Hymenobacter tibetensis: one gene and its partner. The protein of the gene in region 1 interacts with the protein of each later gene in a pairwise test. Links are inferred from orthologs where the notes say so. Each region holds a gene or a part of one and is shown in the gene's direction. Other genes may lie near its edges.

Region 1 (7,099 bases):
GTTCAACTCCTGCCTAATGCCACCCAACGAACTCCGGCAGCTGGCGTGGCCAGTGGCGGCGGTAGGCCCAAGCGCCATGGCCCGGCTGCGTCACTTGGCAGCGGGTGCTTTGCGTACCAGCCGGCCGCTCGCCGTGTGGCGTGAGCCCGGTGCTTCGCACCCACGCTTGCTGGTGGCGCGTACGCTGGAAGATGCGTACACGGGGCTGCCGCCCGCGCTGGATGCTGCCGCCCCAGCGGGCTTTGCATTCTTTCCCTTCCGCGACTCCGACCACAACCCGGCCCTATTTCTACCCGCCGACGTGTGCTTCGATGCGGCCCGCCCTGACACCGTGACCGTAGCGCCGGCCGCTCGCTCGCTTGTCCCGGCCCTCACGGCCTGGCTGACCACCGCACCCGTTGAGCAGTTGGCGTGGCCGTACAGCACGCAACCCGTCCCACACACCGCCACTCGGGCCGAGTACACGCACCTGGTAAGCACCGGCGTAGCCGCTATTGAGGCCAAGGCCGTAGTGAAAGTGGTATCGTCGAGAGCGGCCCGCTATCCGCTGCCGGCTGGCTTCGACCCACTGGCGGCTTTTGCGGAGCTAAGCGAAAAATATCCGCAGGCGTTTGTATCGTTGGTGAGCGTGCCGGGCGTGGGCACCTGGCTGGGCGCTACGCCCGAAGTGCTGGCCGAGGTGACCCCCGACGGCACATTCCGGACAATGGCGCTGGCTGGTACGCAACCCCGCATTCCCAGCCAGGTACCCAACACGGCTATCTGGCGGCAAAAGGAAATCGAGGAGCAAGCTTTGGTAGCACGCTACATTGTAAACTGCTTTAAACAGCTTCGGCTGCGTGAATACGATGAAACCGGACCCCGCACGGTGGCGGCCGGCGAGCTGTTGCACTTACGCACCGATTTCGAAGTGAATCTGCGCCAAGTGCCGTTCCCCAATCTGGGCACCGATATGTTGCGGTTATTACATCCTACTTCTGCGGTAGGTGGCATGCCGAAGCAGGCAGCCCTGGATTTTCTATATCAGCACGAAGGCTACGACCGAGCCTATTACAGTGGCTTTCTAGGCCCGGTGAACTTGCCGACAGCCGGCATCTCGCGCCTGTACGTAAATCTTCGCTGCCTCCAGTTGCGCCCCACCGAGGCCATCCTCTACGCTGGCACCGGCCTCACTGTGGACTCCGACCCAGACCGCGAATGGCAGGAAACAGAGCTAAAGTTGACTACCATGGGGGCCGTGCTCCACACAATGACTACGTCGAGTAACTGAATAAACCGTTGAAGGGTCTATCCAGACAGATGGCGCAACTGTTATCACGCAGCCACCTCTTCAGTTACTTGCTTCGTTACTTTCTCACTCAGTTACTTTATGCAGGCTGTTCATAATATTGCTGAAATCTGCGCCCGGCACGGTATTACGGATGTGGTGTTGTCACCGGGTTCTCGCTCGGCCCCGCTGACGCTGGCCTTCGCCCGCCACTCCAACCTAACGGTGCGGGTGGTGCCCGATGAGCGGGCCGCAGCCTTTATTGCGTTGGGCATGGCGCAGGCCCAACAGCGGGCAGTGGTGTTGGTATGTACCTCCGGCACGGCCGGCCTCAACTACGCACCCGCCGTAGCCGAAGCTTATTTCCAGCACATTCCGCTCGTAATTTTCACCGCCGACCGGCCGCCAGAATGGATAGACCAGCTCGACGGCCAGACCATTCGGCAGCACAACCTGTATGGGGCCCACGCCAAAGGTGCCTTCGAGTTTCCGGCCGATACATCGCACACCGATGCCAAGTGGCATTCGGCGCGCATTGTGAACGAGGCCATCAAGCTGGCGCAAGCTGGCCCTGCCGGCCCGGTACAAGTGAACGTGCCACTGCGGGAGCCCTTCTACCCGAAGGCCGGCGAGGAAATACAGTACGAGCAGAACGTGAAAGTGACGCGGGAACTACCCAGCCGCCCCCAACTGCCTAGCGCTGTGCTTACAGAACTTCGTGAAGCCCTCCGCAACGCTAGTCGTGTGTTAGTGGTTGCCGGTCAGCAACCCGCTGACACCGAGCTACTGCTGGCGTTGCATCGTTTTGCGGCCACCTGGCAGGTGCCGGTGGTCGGCGACTTGATTGCCAACGTACACTTGCCCGTAGTTTCTGATTACGACCAACGTTTGCGTCCCTTGGGCCACCAGGACGTATTCATGGCGGTGCAGGAGCCCGGCTTGAAGGAGGCGTTAAAGCCAGAGTTGCTTATCACCTTCGGTAAGTCGCTCATCTCGAAGTCGCTGAAGCTTTACCTGCGCAATACGAAACCCACTCAGCACTGGCACATCCAAGCCGCCGGCGTGGAGGCCGACACGTTCCAGTCGCTCACTAAGCTTGTGCGCATGGAGCCCACAGATTTCTTTGGCGCATTGCTGGCCGAAGAGCCGCATGATTCGCCTAGCAGTATCAGAGACACTGAAGGTCTTATACTAGGTTCGGTTCCTAGCGTGACCACGAATGCGGGCGGTTCGACTACTTACTCAGTCACACCCAGCCACGTGGTGGCGCAGGACGCCACGCGTGTCGCTTCTGTCTCCACTCATCTTGCTACACCGCAGCTAAAGTGGCCGGCAATTGAGCCCCTACCCGGTGAAGAAGCTTCCGTTAAAGCAGCTTATTTGAAATCATGGCTAGCGGCTGAATCATGGGCGACAAGCTTTCTACAACAGTTCATGCAGCAGCTCGAGCAGCCGTTCAACGAGTTTACGGCCTTCCATCACTGCCTACAGCTCCTGCCCGACCAGACGGCGCTCCACCTCGCCAACAGCATGGCGGTCCGGTACGCCAATATCTTGGGGTTGCCAGTGGGCAAGCAAGTGGAAGTGTTTGCCAACCGAGGCACCAGCGGCATCGACGGCTGCAACAGCACGGCGGTAGGCGCGGCACTGGCCCAGCCACAGCGGCCAGTGGTACTGCTGACGGGCGACGTAGCGTTTTTCTATGACCGGAACGCGTTTTGGCACAACTATCCGACGCCCAACCTGCGGGTGGTTGTGTTCAACAACCACGGCGGCGGCATCTTCCGCATGATTGATGGACCGCGCCAACAGCCCGAGCTAGAAGAGTTTTTCGAGACGCACCAGCTGCTGACCGCCGAGAATACGGCGCGGGATTTCAAGCTACAGTATTTCCCGGTTTCGTCGTTCGCGGAGCTAGAGTCGGCGCTACCGGTTTTCTTTGCACCCGAAACGGGCGCAGCCTTGCTGGAAATCAGCACTGACAGCAAGACCAACGCCGAATTTTTCGAACAATACCGGGCCGCGGTAAAAGCCGGTTTCCCATCTTAATGGTTTATATCAGAACGTCCTGCTAAGCCTGTCGAAGCTCCACTGCTTCGCCTATTTTCTTTCAGCGAAGCAATAGAGCGGCTTCGGCAAGCGCAGCAGGACGGCCTTCCTTCTTTACATCATTTTCAGACGTATGGCCGAACAAATCACTTGGACCCCGATCAAGGAGTTCCGCGAAATTCTCTTCACGCAAGCTGGCGGCATCGCCAAAATCAGCATCAACCGCCCGCAGGTGCACAACGCCTTCACGCCCCTCACGGTGCAGGAGATGATTGAGGCTATGGACATCTGCCGCAACCGCACCGATATCGGCGTTATCATCCTCACCGGGGAAGGAGGCAAGGCCTTCTGCTCGGGCGGCGACCAGAGCGTCCGGGGCCACGGTGGCTACGTTGGTGATGATGCCATGCCCCGCCTCAACGTACTGGACCTGCAAAAGATGATTCGCTCTATCCCCAAGCCGGTAGTGGCCATGGTGGCGGGCTGGGCCATCGGGGGTGGCCACGTGCTGCACGTGGTCTGCGACCTAAGCATTGCCGCCGACAACGCCCGCTTCGGCCAGACTGGCCCTAACGTGGGCTCGTTCGATGGCGGTTTCGGTGCTTCCTACCTCGCACGCGTAGTCGGCCAAAAGAAAGCCCGCGAAATCTGGTTTCTCTGCGACCAGTATGACGCGCAGGAAGCCCTCGATATGGGCCTCGTGAACAAAGTGGTGCCGCTCGATCAGCTGGAAGAGACCACTGTGGCGTGGTGCCACAAGATTCTCGAGAAAAGCCCCTTGGCGTTGCGCATGCTGAAGTCCTCGTTCAATGCTGAACTGGATGGGCAGGCAGGCATCCAGGAGTTGGCCGGCAACGCCACGCTGCTTTACTACCTGAGCGAGGAAGCCAAAGAAGGCAAGAACGCCTTCCTGGAAAAGCGCAAGCCCGACTTCTCGAAGTATCCGAAGTTTCCATGAGCTAACACGCTGGCAAGCTTTCCGCAAGAGGTTCCATACAGCAGTATGGAACCTCTTTTTATTGATAGGAAGACGAGCCGTTTCAAAGAAATAGGCTCGCGCCAGCCAAGCAAGAAGAACGCTCCGTCGCGTATTTCGTGATACCTTAGGCTCCTAATAATTCCGACTTTTAGCCTATTTCCTGCCAAGCCTATGCCCAAGTATTTACTGGCCCTCACCGCAACTGCCTTTTTCATTTCAGTTGCCACCTTGGCCCAGCAGTTGCCCGCCCTCACCACCCAAGACTACGCCCGGGCCGAGCGCTTCATGGGCTACAACACCCAACCGCTAGTTGATGGCAGCGCCGGCCAGCCCCACTGGCTGGCCAACGACCGGTTTTGGTACCGCGTGCTGACCGCCCAGGGCGCCGAATTTGTGTTAGTGGACCCCGCCCGCAAAACCCGCACTGCCGCCTTCAATCACGCCAAACTGGCAGCGGCCCTCTCCACCGCCAGCGGTAAAACGTACCAGGCCAGCCGGCTACCATTCCGGGACCTTGCGTTTTCGCCCGATGAAAAGTCGATTTCGTTTGCCGCCGCTGGCAAGAACTGGCAGTATGATTTGGTTAGCGAGCAACTAAGCCCCGCCACAGCACCCGCCGCCCAGCCTAGCCCCAACGCGCAAAACGAAATTGAGTCGCCCAACGGCCAGCTGGCCGCCTACATCAAGGACTACAACTTGTGGGTGCGCGACACGAAAACCAACCAATCCACCCAGCTCACCACCGACGGGGCCAAGGACTACGGCTACGCCACCGACAACGCCGGCTGGACCCACAGCGACCGGCCGATTTTGCGCTGGTCGCCTGACTCGCGCAAAATCGCCACGTTCCGGCAAGACCAGCGCGCTGTGGGCGACATGTACCTGGTGACCACCAACATCGGCCACCCCACTCTCAAGTCGTGGAAGTACCCGCTGCCCGGCGACAAAGACATTGCCATGATTGAGCGGGTGATTGTGGAAGTAAGCAACCCGAAAGTGGTGCGCTTGCAGCTGCCACCCGACCCGCACCGCGGCTCCCTGTCGGATGATATTTCAAGCAGCGGCACCTTCGACGACGTGGATTGGAGCGCTGATGCCAGCCAGTTGGCATTCGTGTCAACCTCGCGCGACCACAAGCAGGAGAAGATGCGCGTGGCCGATGCCACCACCGGCGCGGTGCGCGACGTGTTCGAGGAAACCGTCGCTACGCAGTATGAATCAGGCCAGGGAGCTATTAACTGGCGCTACCTGCCCAAAAGCAAGGAAGTTATCTGGTACTCGGAGCGCGACAACTGGGGCCACTTGTACCTCTACAATGCCAGCAATGGCAAGGTGAAGAACCAGATTACGAAGGGCAATTTTGTGGTAACGCAACTGCTGGAAGTAGACGAGGCGAAGCGCCAGCTTTATTTCCTGGCCGATGGGCGCGAGCCAGGCAACCCCTACTTCACCCACCTCTACCGCATCGGGCTGGATGGCAAGAACCTAACCTTGCTCACCCCCGAGGCCGGCAACCACCACGTGACGCTGACACCCTCAGGCCGCTACTTCTTGGATACCTACTCGCAGCCCGACAAACCGGGCGCAACGGTACTGCGCGCCGCTGACGGCAAGCTCGTTTCGACTCTCGAGAAAACCGATATTTCGCGCCTCACGGCCACCGGCTGGAAGGCGCCCACGCCCATCACGGTGAAAGACCAGGACGCCAAGAATGACCTGTACGGCCTAATGTTCACGCCCACGACGCTGAACCCAGCCAAGAAATACCCGATTATCAACTACATCTACCCAGGGCCACAGGGTGGCGGCGTGGGCAACTGGTCGTTTTCGGCGGCCCGCAGCGACCACCAGGCACTGGCCGAGCTGGGCTTTGTGGTGGTGGTGATTGAGGGCAGCTGCAATCCCCTGCGGTCTAAGAGCTACCACGATGTCTGCTACGGCAACATGGCCGAAAACACGTTGTCGGACCAGGTGACTGGTATGCGGCAGCTGGCGCAGAAGTACCCGTACATCGACCTGGAGCGGGCCGGCATTTGGGGCCACTCGGGCGGCGGTTACGCTACGGCGGCAGCTATGTTCCGCTACCCCAACTTCTTTAAAGTGGGTATTTCGGAATCAGGCAACCACGAAAATCGCAACTACGAGGACGACTGGGCCGAGCGCTACATCGGGCTGCTTAAACCCAACCCCGACGGCACCACCAACTACGACAACCAAGCCAACGCCACCTTCGCTAAAAACCTCAAAGGCAAGCTGATGCTGGCCCACGGCCTAATGGACGACAACGTGCCGCCCTACAACACGATGCTGGTAGTGGAGGCCCTCACCAAAGCCAACAAGAGCTACGACCTAGTGGTGTTTCCGAACGCCGCCCACGGCTACGGCGCCTACTCGCCCTACATGACGCGCCGCCGCTGGGACTACTTCGTGCAACACCTGGCCGGCATGCAGCCGCCCCACGACTACGAAATGACCGCCAAGCCCGACCCGCGCAACGTAGTTCAGTGAGGAAAGCATCGTTGCCATCTAGTCAACCTTCGTCAATACAGCTACTATTGGTTGTGTTGACGAAGGTCATTTGCGGACTGAAAGTAAACTGATGGAATAGGTATACTTCGTCAATACAGATAGAAGTGCGCTATATGAAACATCAAGTACTATTCGGAATAAAATGCAGCTATAAAGACGAAAAAAATATACTTAAAGCAATTAAGGGGTATCTAGCACAATTTAATAGAACTACTTCCACCGTGAACAAAGGAAGTATGCTGGATGCTCGACTCCCATACAGAATCAAGCAGTTT
Region 2 (7,020 bases), 110 kb from region 1 along the record:
CGTAGAGCTTGATACTGTGCAGACGAGCAGGCGAAATACGCTCGATTTCGGGCTGTAGTATCTTCCAGAATGCCATAGCCAAGTTCTCGGTACTGGCCATTTGTCCCTCCATGAAGGGTACATCCAGGTTGAGGTTCTTGTGGTCGACCTGGTCGATGATGTGGGTACGGATGAGCGTGCTAAGTTGCTTGAGGTCGATGACGAAACCGGTATCTGGGTCAGGTTTGCCCTTTACGGTTACGATGAGGTCGAAATTATGGCCGTGCCAATTGGTGTTGGCACAAGGGCCGAACACCTCACGATTCCGCTCCTCGCTCCACTTAGGATTGTAGAGTTTGTGGGCCGCGTTGAAGTGTTCCTGCCGACTGATGTAAATCATTGATTGTTGCGTGATGATAGGCAGCTTGTTGGGGTTGCCATCAGCTTGAGTGGTGTCTGCTGTGCGCCGCCCGAAGGGAGCTTGAAAGAAAGAAGTATCGCCGGCCAAGGCATGGAAGTGGCTATGCAAGCAGCACAGAAGTTCCTCCTGAACCTGAACGGCAGCCGATATCAACCTTTTTTCCGCAGCAAATATACGAAGAACGGTACGCCGAACAGGGCAGTGACCAAGCCTACTGGCAGGCCAGCTGGCGGATAAAGTAGCCGGGCAAGTAGGTCGCAGGCCAGCAAGAAGTTCGCACCGAGCAGTACACAGAACAGCGGATTGGCCCGCCCCGTCACGCCCAACAGCCACCGCGTGAGGTGGGGCACCACCAGACCAACGAATCCAATGGGGCCACACAAGGCCACCACACAACCCGTTAGGATGGAGGCAGTAAGCAGCAACAGCCAGCGGGTGCGCGCTACGTGTACGCCGAGGCCCTGGGCCCGCTCCTCCCCTAGCAGCAAAATATTCAGGTCCTTCTGCATAAATACGAACAGCCCCAGCGCTGCTGCCAACGCTACCGCCGGATAGGGTAGCATGCTCCAACCGGCCCGCTCGAAGCTACCCGCCGCCCAAAACGTAACACTCCGCAGCTTTTCCTGCGTGTCCGACAGGAACGTGAGCACCCCACCCACGGCCGTAGTGAGTGAGCCTACCGCCACGCCCGCGAGCAGCAACTGCGCCGGGATAAGTTGGCCCCGCTGCGTGCCAACGGCTACCACCACCAACGTAGTAGCCAGCGCCCCAACCAGCGCGAAAAGCGGTGGCAGATAGAAGCCACCTAATGTTAGACTAGGCAAGAAAGAAAAGCAGAAGATAGCGCCTAGAGAAGCCCCCGAAGCCGTTCCTAGCAAGTAAGGATCGGCTAAGGGGTTGTTGACCATAGCTTGCATGAGGTAGCCACTGAATGCTAAGCCACCGCCCGCCAGCAACGCCAGCAGAATACGGGGCAGCCGCAGTTCTACGAGCACCAAATGGGTTGGGTCCTGAGGATTATAGCTTATAAAAGCGCGGGCTAGTAGAGCGTAGGTGGTTTCGTAGCTACCCACGCGCATACCCAGTACCACCAGCGCGAACGTCAGCAGCAAGCTGGCCAAAATCCAGGGCAGAGCACGTTGGTTCATGTGATTAGGCTACGGGTGTCTGGGGCTGACTTCTATTTAACAGCAAGAGCGGATGGTGGGGGTGGGTGAGATATAAGCCAACTTTTGCGGTATATGGGCAAAAACTATGGCTGGCTGCTCGCTAGTATCTTTTGAAGCTCTCGCACTGACTCCACTACCCGCGGGCCGGGGCGCTCCATTAGGTTGCCCGTAATACCATATACTTGGCGAGCTTGATAAGCACGAATCCGCTTCAGCTCTGGGTAATTTTTAAAGAACGTACTGTCTAGCTTGCCAAAGCTCCCCCCGATGAGCACATCAGGATTTAATTTGAGAATGTATTCGCGCGTAAGCGCTGGATAGGGCTGCGCAAATTTCTCGGTTACGGCGTTCTGGCCTCCTCCTAACCTGACTTTGTCGGTGAACAGCGTGTTTTGCCCGTATACGTAGATGGGGTCTTGCCAAGTAATAGCCAGCACGCGAGGCCGGGCTTTCGAGGCAGAAGTGTTCTTCGCAACAGCTGCTAGCTCTTGGCGCAACGAATCGGTGAGGTGGCGAGCCTGCGGCTGCCTGTGCAGTATACGGCCCAAAACCTGCATGCTTCGGAACACGTCTGCTACTGTCTGGCTACGCTGATAGTAGACTGGAACACCAAACTTTTCCAGCCGTGCTGCATCGTCAAGAGAAGTGATGCCTTCGACTGTAAATACCACATCGGGGCGGAGCGCAATCAAGCGTTCCATATCCAGCGGGTAATTGCTTATGATGGGCTTTCGGAGCGCCGCAGCTGGGTAGTCGCAATTTTGGGTACGGGCAATAATGGTGGCAGTGTCGGCTATGGCATAGAGCATTTCGGTCATGGATGGAGCTAGCGCCATGATACGAAGTGGCTGAGCCACTAGGGTGAGTTCGCGCCCTAAGTCGTCGCGGATACGTTGCGTTTTCGGTTGGACAGCCGTTACGGAGTTGGTGGCTGATTGGTCGGCTTGCTGGCAGGCTAGCGGCAGGCAGAGTAGCGGCAGCAACTTCAGCAGGTGACGCACGGATAAGTGAAGCATGGCTACAAAGGTAAGTTGCTAGGGGAAGAGTGCTTCGGCCATCAACACCCGCGTGCTAGTTGCCTCATAGACCCACAGCCTTAGTGTAGTTGCTCCATGCTGGCTGCACGTGTAGCCAGCCATGCAACCGGCACTGCAATATGATAGTCCATGTTGAATAGGCGCTGAAACAGCCTAGACACAAAATTCACTGGCCTAAACCACAGAAAACCAGGGTACTGTTTGCGTCGGAAAGCCTGTATCCAAATAATACCTTGTATCAGGGGTTGGTGGGGCGTTGTCAGCAACAACTAAGAACTCGTAAGAACTACAACTAATCTACCATATATACTTACTGATGCCCTTATTGCATACCTGCGTAGCAAGCACTAGCTGCTGAATACTATAGAGTGGGCTATTTCGGGTTTTCAATCAAAACGCAAAGCTTTTCTAACTTTGATAGCTTTCAGTTGTTGTACTACGCTTGGAACCTATTGTCTAAATCTACGATTGTCTAACCACTAAAATCAGCTGTTTCCTATATTTGCAGATCGGTTTCTAATGGCTCAAAGAACCAACATCATTGTAGCTGCGCTGGCTTCTGGTGTTTGGGGTTTCTCCTTCCCTGGTAACTTTATTGGCTTGAGCAGATAATTTTTTATTAAACCAGCCTTATAGTTTTTCGTCTATGCGGCAAGACATCCGCAGCGAAATGCTTTTACGAAAGCTGCACCACACTCCATCATGCAGCCAGAAGCACTTGCTACCAGTATGTCTGCTGCCACAGTACTTCGTGAAATTTCAGAAAGACCGCAGTGTTTCTGAACAAGTCTCCCCTAGCTTTTAAACCTCGTATATAATGCCGTCAGCTACACAAGTTCTCCCTCAAACTACAACTCATGCTGTTGAAACAGCGAAGGCACCGGCTTCTATTTTGGTGTTCGCTACGCAGCATATGCCAACGGGTGGTATTGAGAGCCACCTCCGGGAGTTCTGCTTGAATCTGGCTGAATCGGGAGCCGCAGTTGATTTGGTTATCCGCAATTCTGCAATGCTTCCGGAAACGGAAGATTTTTTCCGGCGCATCTGCAACCGAGTGTACCTAGGGCGGCCGAATAGTTCGCTTGGGCAATTGATTTGGCTTTCCTGGATCGGGCTAAAACGACTTACCAAGCGCTACGATGCGCTGTACACCAATGGCCAAGGCAACAGCGTCAACCTGTTTGCGCGGTTGCTGCCGCGCCGCCGCCGTTGGGTACACCACCACCATACCGCCGGTGATGCCGCCGACCAAGCCACTTGGCCAGCAGGCTACCGCAATGCCTTGCGCAACGCTGATTCCATTATTGCTTGCTCGAGCCGCAACGCCAAGGACATGCAGCAAACCTTGGACCGCCGGGTGCTTAGCATTCCATGCTTCTCACGGGAAATAGCAAGCGCCCACCCCGAGCCTGGTCCTACGTTGCGCTTCGGCTATTACGGCCGCTTGATTAAGGAGAAAGGCATTGATCTGCTGTGCCAGCTTAGCGCCGACCCCGAGGTTAAGGGTGTTGAGTTTCACATTTGGGGCGAAGGAGAAACGTATTCTCCTGAATTCTTCACGCGTTACCCCAATCTTCGGTACCACGGCCCTTTCTCTGGCAAAGAGGCACTGCAAGGCGTCTTAACCCAACTCGATGCCTACCTGCTGCTCTCCACCCATCCGGAAGGGTTACCTATCGCGCTGCTAGAAGTGATGAGCGCCGGCTTGCCGTGGCTGGCCACCGACCGTGGAGGCGTACCAGACATTGCCTGCGACCCCATGGCTACACGGGTTATTCCTACCACTGCTTCTTACGAGGAAGTGAAAAATGCAGTGCTGACTTTGGCTACTGACATTCAGACAGGCCGAGTATCCAGAAGCGCGCAAAAGGCGCTGTACGCCGAGACTTTTTCGGCGAAAGTATTGGTGAAACGCTGGCGCGAAACCTTAGGCATCGGGCCGACAGCTAGCTAAGCAGCTTCAGCTTCTTGCTTGGCTGCAGCGAGAGCTGGGGCTGCGTTGCTTGGCAGAAGAGGCGGCGGGCGGGCAGTCAGTGAAATCTGTGATACTTTTGACGAAAATTCTGCCTTATGATAGTCGTCACTGGAGCGGCTGGCTTTATTGCCAGCTGTCTTGTCACCCGCCTCAACGCCGCCAATTTCAATGACATCGTGGTGGTGGACAACTTTGCTGTAGAGCGCAAGCTTGCCAATCTCAAAGGAAAACACCTACGCGAATACGTAGACCGGACCGAGTTTTTCGATTGGCTGGATACCCATCATGAGCAAGTAGAGTTCATCTTTCACTTGGGCGCACGCACCGATACTACGGAGCAAGACCGCGCCGTGCTAGATTTGCTGAACCTGAACTACTCCAAGCAGATGTGGCAGGCTTGCTGCCGCTACCAGCTGCCGCTCGTATACGCTTCCTCAGCGGCTACCTATGGCTCGGGCACACTTGGCTACTCCGACCAGGATGATGCCCTGTTGCCGCTCTACCGCCCCCTCAATCCGTACGGCGACTCTAAAAACGACTTCGACAACTGGGCTATCAATCAGTTGGAGAAGCCTTTTTTCTGGGCCGGACTGAAGTTCTTTAATGTGTACGGGCCCAACGAGTACCACAAGGGCCGGATGGCTTCCGTGATTCTCCATGCGTTCGAGCAGATTCAGAAAACGGGCTCCATGACGCTGTTCCGCTCGCACAACCCCGACTATACGGATGGCGGCCAAATGCGAGACTTTGTGTACGTGAAGGACGTGGTGGAGGTGTGCTACTTTCTGATGCGCCAGCGCCAGCACTCAGGCCTCTATAACTTGGGCACGGGGGAAGCGCGTACGTTCCTGGATTTGGCGCTTAACACCTTTGCTGCCCTCGGCCGCACCGCCGACATCCAGTTTCGCGACACTCCTGAAGATATCCGGGACAAGTACCAGTACTTCACGCAGGCCGACATGAGCAAACTGCGGAGCATTGGCTACAACCAGCCTTTCATTGCTCTCGAAGAAGGCATCAGCGACTACGTGCGCAATTATCTTGTGCCAGGAGCTTACCTATAAGCTAGCCCTGTGTTGTATGGTTGTCAATTGCCTGATGCTGCAACAACAAGCTACGTTCATACGACTTTGTGCTTCAGCAGCCCGCCCGTGTGGAACCCACGGACGGGCTGCTGGTTTTATAGTGCAGTAGGTACCGGCTGGTTTGCTTGTCTGGTGAAGTGAATTCAGAATTATACTAGTCCATTGCTTTACCTTGCACTCTTTGAAGAGTCGGCGTTTTTTTTGCTCCTGATTCCGTACTTCTAACTTGCTTGTTTTGCAGCAGCGCACTATCACAATTTTGGGAGGCGGCTTTTCGGGCTCGATGCTGGCCATTCAGCTGGCGCAGGTAGCAGGGCCGTTGAACGGAGAAGTACACATTGTGGAGCCCCGCCCGGTGCTGGGCCCGGGCCTGGCGTACCTAGACCGCCGGCCCGAGCATTTACTTAATGTGCGGGCGTCAAACATCAGTGCCTTCCCCGATCAGCCCAGGCATTTTATTAACTGGCTACAAGCAACCGGCACTCCCGTCCAAAACGATGATTTTTGTCCGCGCCAAACCTATGGCCGGTATATGAGGGCCCTTACTGATGAGGTTCTAACTCACCCAGCCGCCAATGGCCTAACGTTTCAGTGGCACCAGCAAGCAGCAATAGGCGTGACGGTAGCACCCGACGGCCACTACGCCACTGTGCGCCTTGCCGACGGCACCACACTACGCAGCGACATAGTAGTGCTGGCCTTGGGCAACTTTCCGCCGCCTACGCCAGCCGGTGCGGCGGAGTGTGTTTCTCATTCGGGCTTTCACAACAACCCTTGGGCCGAAGGCGCCCTACGCGCCATTAAGCCCGACGATGAAGTGCTGCTTATTGGCTCAGGACTGACAGCGGTTGACATACTGATGGGCCTGCGCGCCGATGGGCACCGGGCTCAGATTACGGTGGTATCTCGCAACAAGCGCTGGCCAGTTAGCCACCAACGGCACCCTTCGTACCCCAGCTTCTACGAAACCGAGCTGCGCCACCTGCATACAGTGGGCGAAGTGGTAGCGGCGGTGCGGCGGCAGGTCAGACAGGCTGCTACACAAGGCATACCGTGGCGGCCAGTATTCGACTCCCTGCGGCCGCACCTAGGCGCCATATGGTCGGCATGGCCTCTTCCAGAGCAGGCGCGTTTTCTACGGCACTTGGCCTCTCTGTGGTCGGTGCTGCGGCACCGGAGCCCGCAGCAGAATGTAGCAGCACTTACGGCTATGATAGCCACCGGCCAGGTACACATGCACAGTGGCCGCGTCAGGAAGATCGTGGAAGCCGGTGAAAACCTGCGCGTTGAAACCGAGCATAAAACAGAAACTACCTGGCATACCGCCCGGCACGTTATCAACTGCACCGGCCCG

The links.
Region 2: the proteins of menB (region 1) and rfaD interact in binary tests that used the Escherichia coli proteins (3 or more experiments, as listed by UniProt). The link is inferred for Hymenobacter tibetensis from one-to-one orthologs.

Annotation. Positions count from the first base shown.
Region 1 is NZ_CP094669.1:3,986,320-3,993,418, forward strand. What follows is about bases 2,392-5,361. They hold menB (1,4-dihydroxy-2-naphthoyl-CoA synthase), read left to right. Parts: upstream 2,392-3,449; coding sequence 3,450-4,274; downstream 4,275-5,361. Other genes in these bases: menD (2-succinyl-5-enolpyruvyl-6-hydroxy-3-cyclohexene-1-carboxylic-acid synthase), read left to right, coding at 2,392-3,316; MTX78_RS15940 (S9 family peptidase), read left to right, coding at 4,467-5,361. In the rest of the region: MTX78_RS15920 (hotdog fold thioesterase), read left to right, coding at 1-17; MTX78_RS15925 (chorismate-binding protein), read left to right, coding at 17-1,270; more of menD, read left to right, coding at 1,370-2,391; more of MTX78_RS15940, read left to right, coding at 5,362-6,803; MTX78_RS15945 (hypothetical protein), read left to right, coding at 6,938-7,099. UniProt on the Escherichia coli protein: Converts o-succinylbenzoyl-CoA (OSB-CoA) to 1,4-dihydroxy-2-naphthoyl-CoA (DHNA-CoA).
Region 2 is NZ_CP094669.1:4,094,535-4,101,554, forward strand. What follows is about bases 3,770-6,660. They hold rfaD (ADP-glyceromanno-heptose 6-epimerase), read left to right. Parts: upstream 3,770-4,676; coding sequence 4,677-5,645; downstream 5,646-6,660. Other genes in these bases: MTX78_RS16425 (glycosyltransferase family 4 protein), read left to right, coding at 3,770-4,560; MTX78_RS16435 (FAD/NAD(P)-binding protein), read left to right, coding at 5,902-6,660. In the rest of the region: MTX78_RS16410 (6-pyruvoyl trahydropterin synthase family protein), read right to left, coding at 1-379; MTX78_RS16415 (FecCD family ABC transporter permease), read right to left, coding at 550-1,548; MTX78_RS16420 (ABC transporter substrate-binding protein), read right to left, coding at 1,653-2,585; more of MTX78_RS16425, read left to right, coding at 3,520-3,769; more of MTX78_RS16435, read left to right, coding at 6,661-7,020. UniProt on the Escherichia coli protein: Catalyzes the interconversion between ADP-D-glycero-beta-D-manno-heptose and ADP-L-glycero-beta-D-manno-heptose via an epimerization at carbon 6 of the heptose.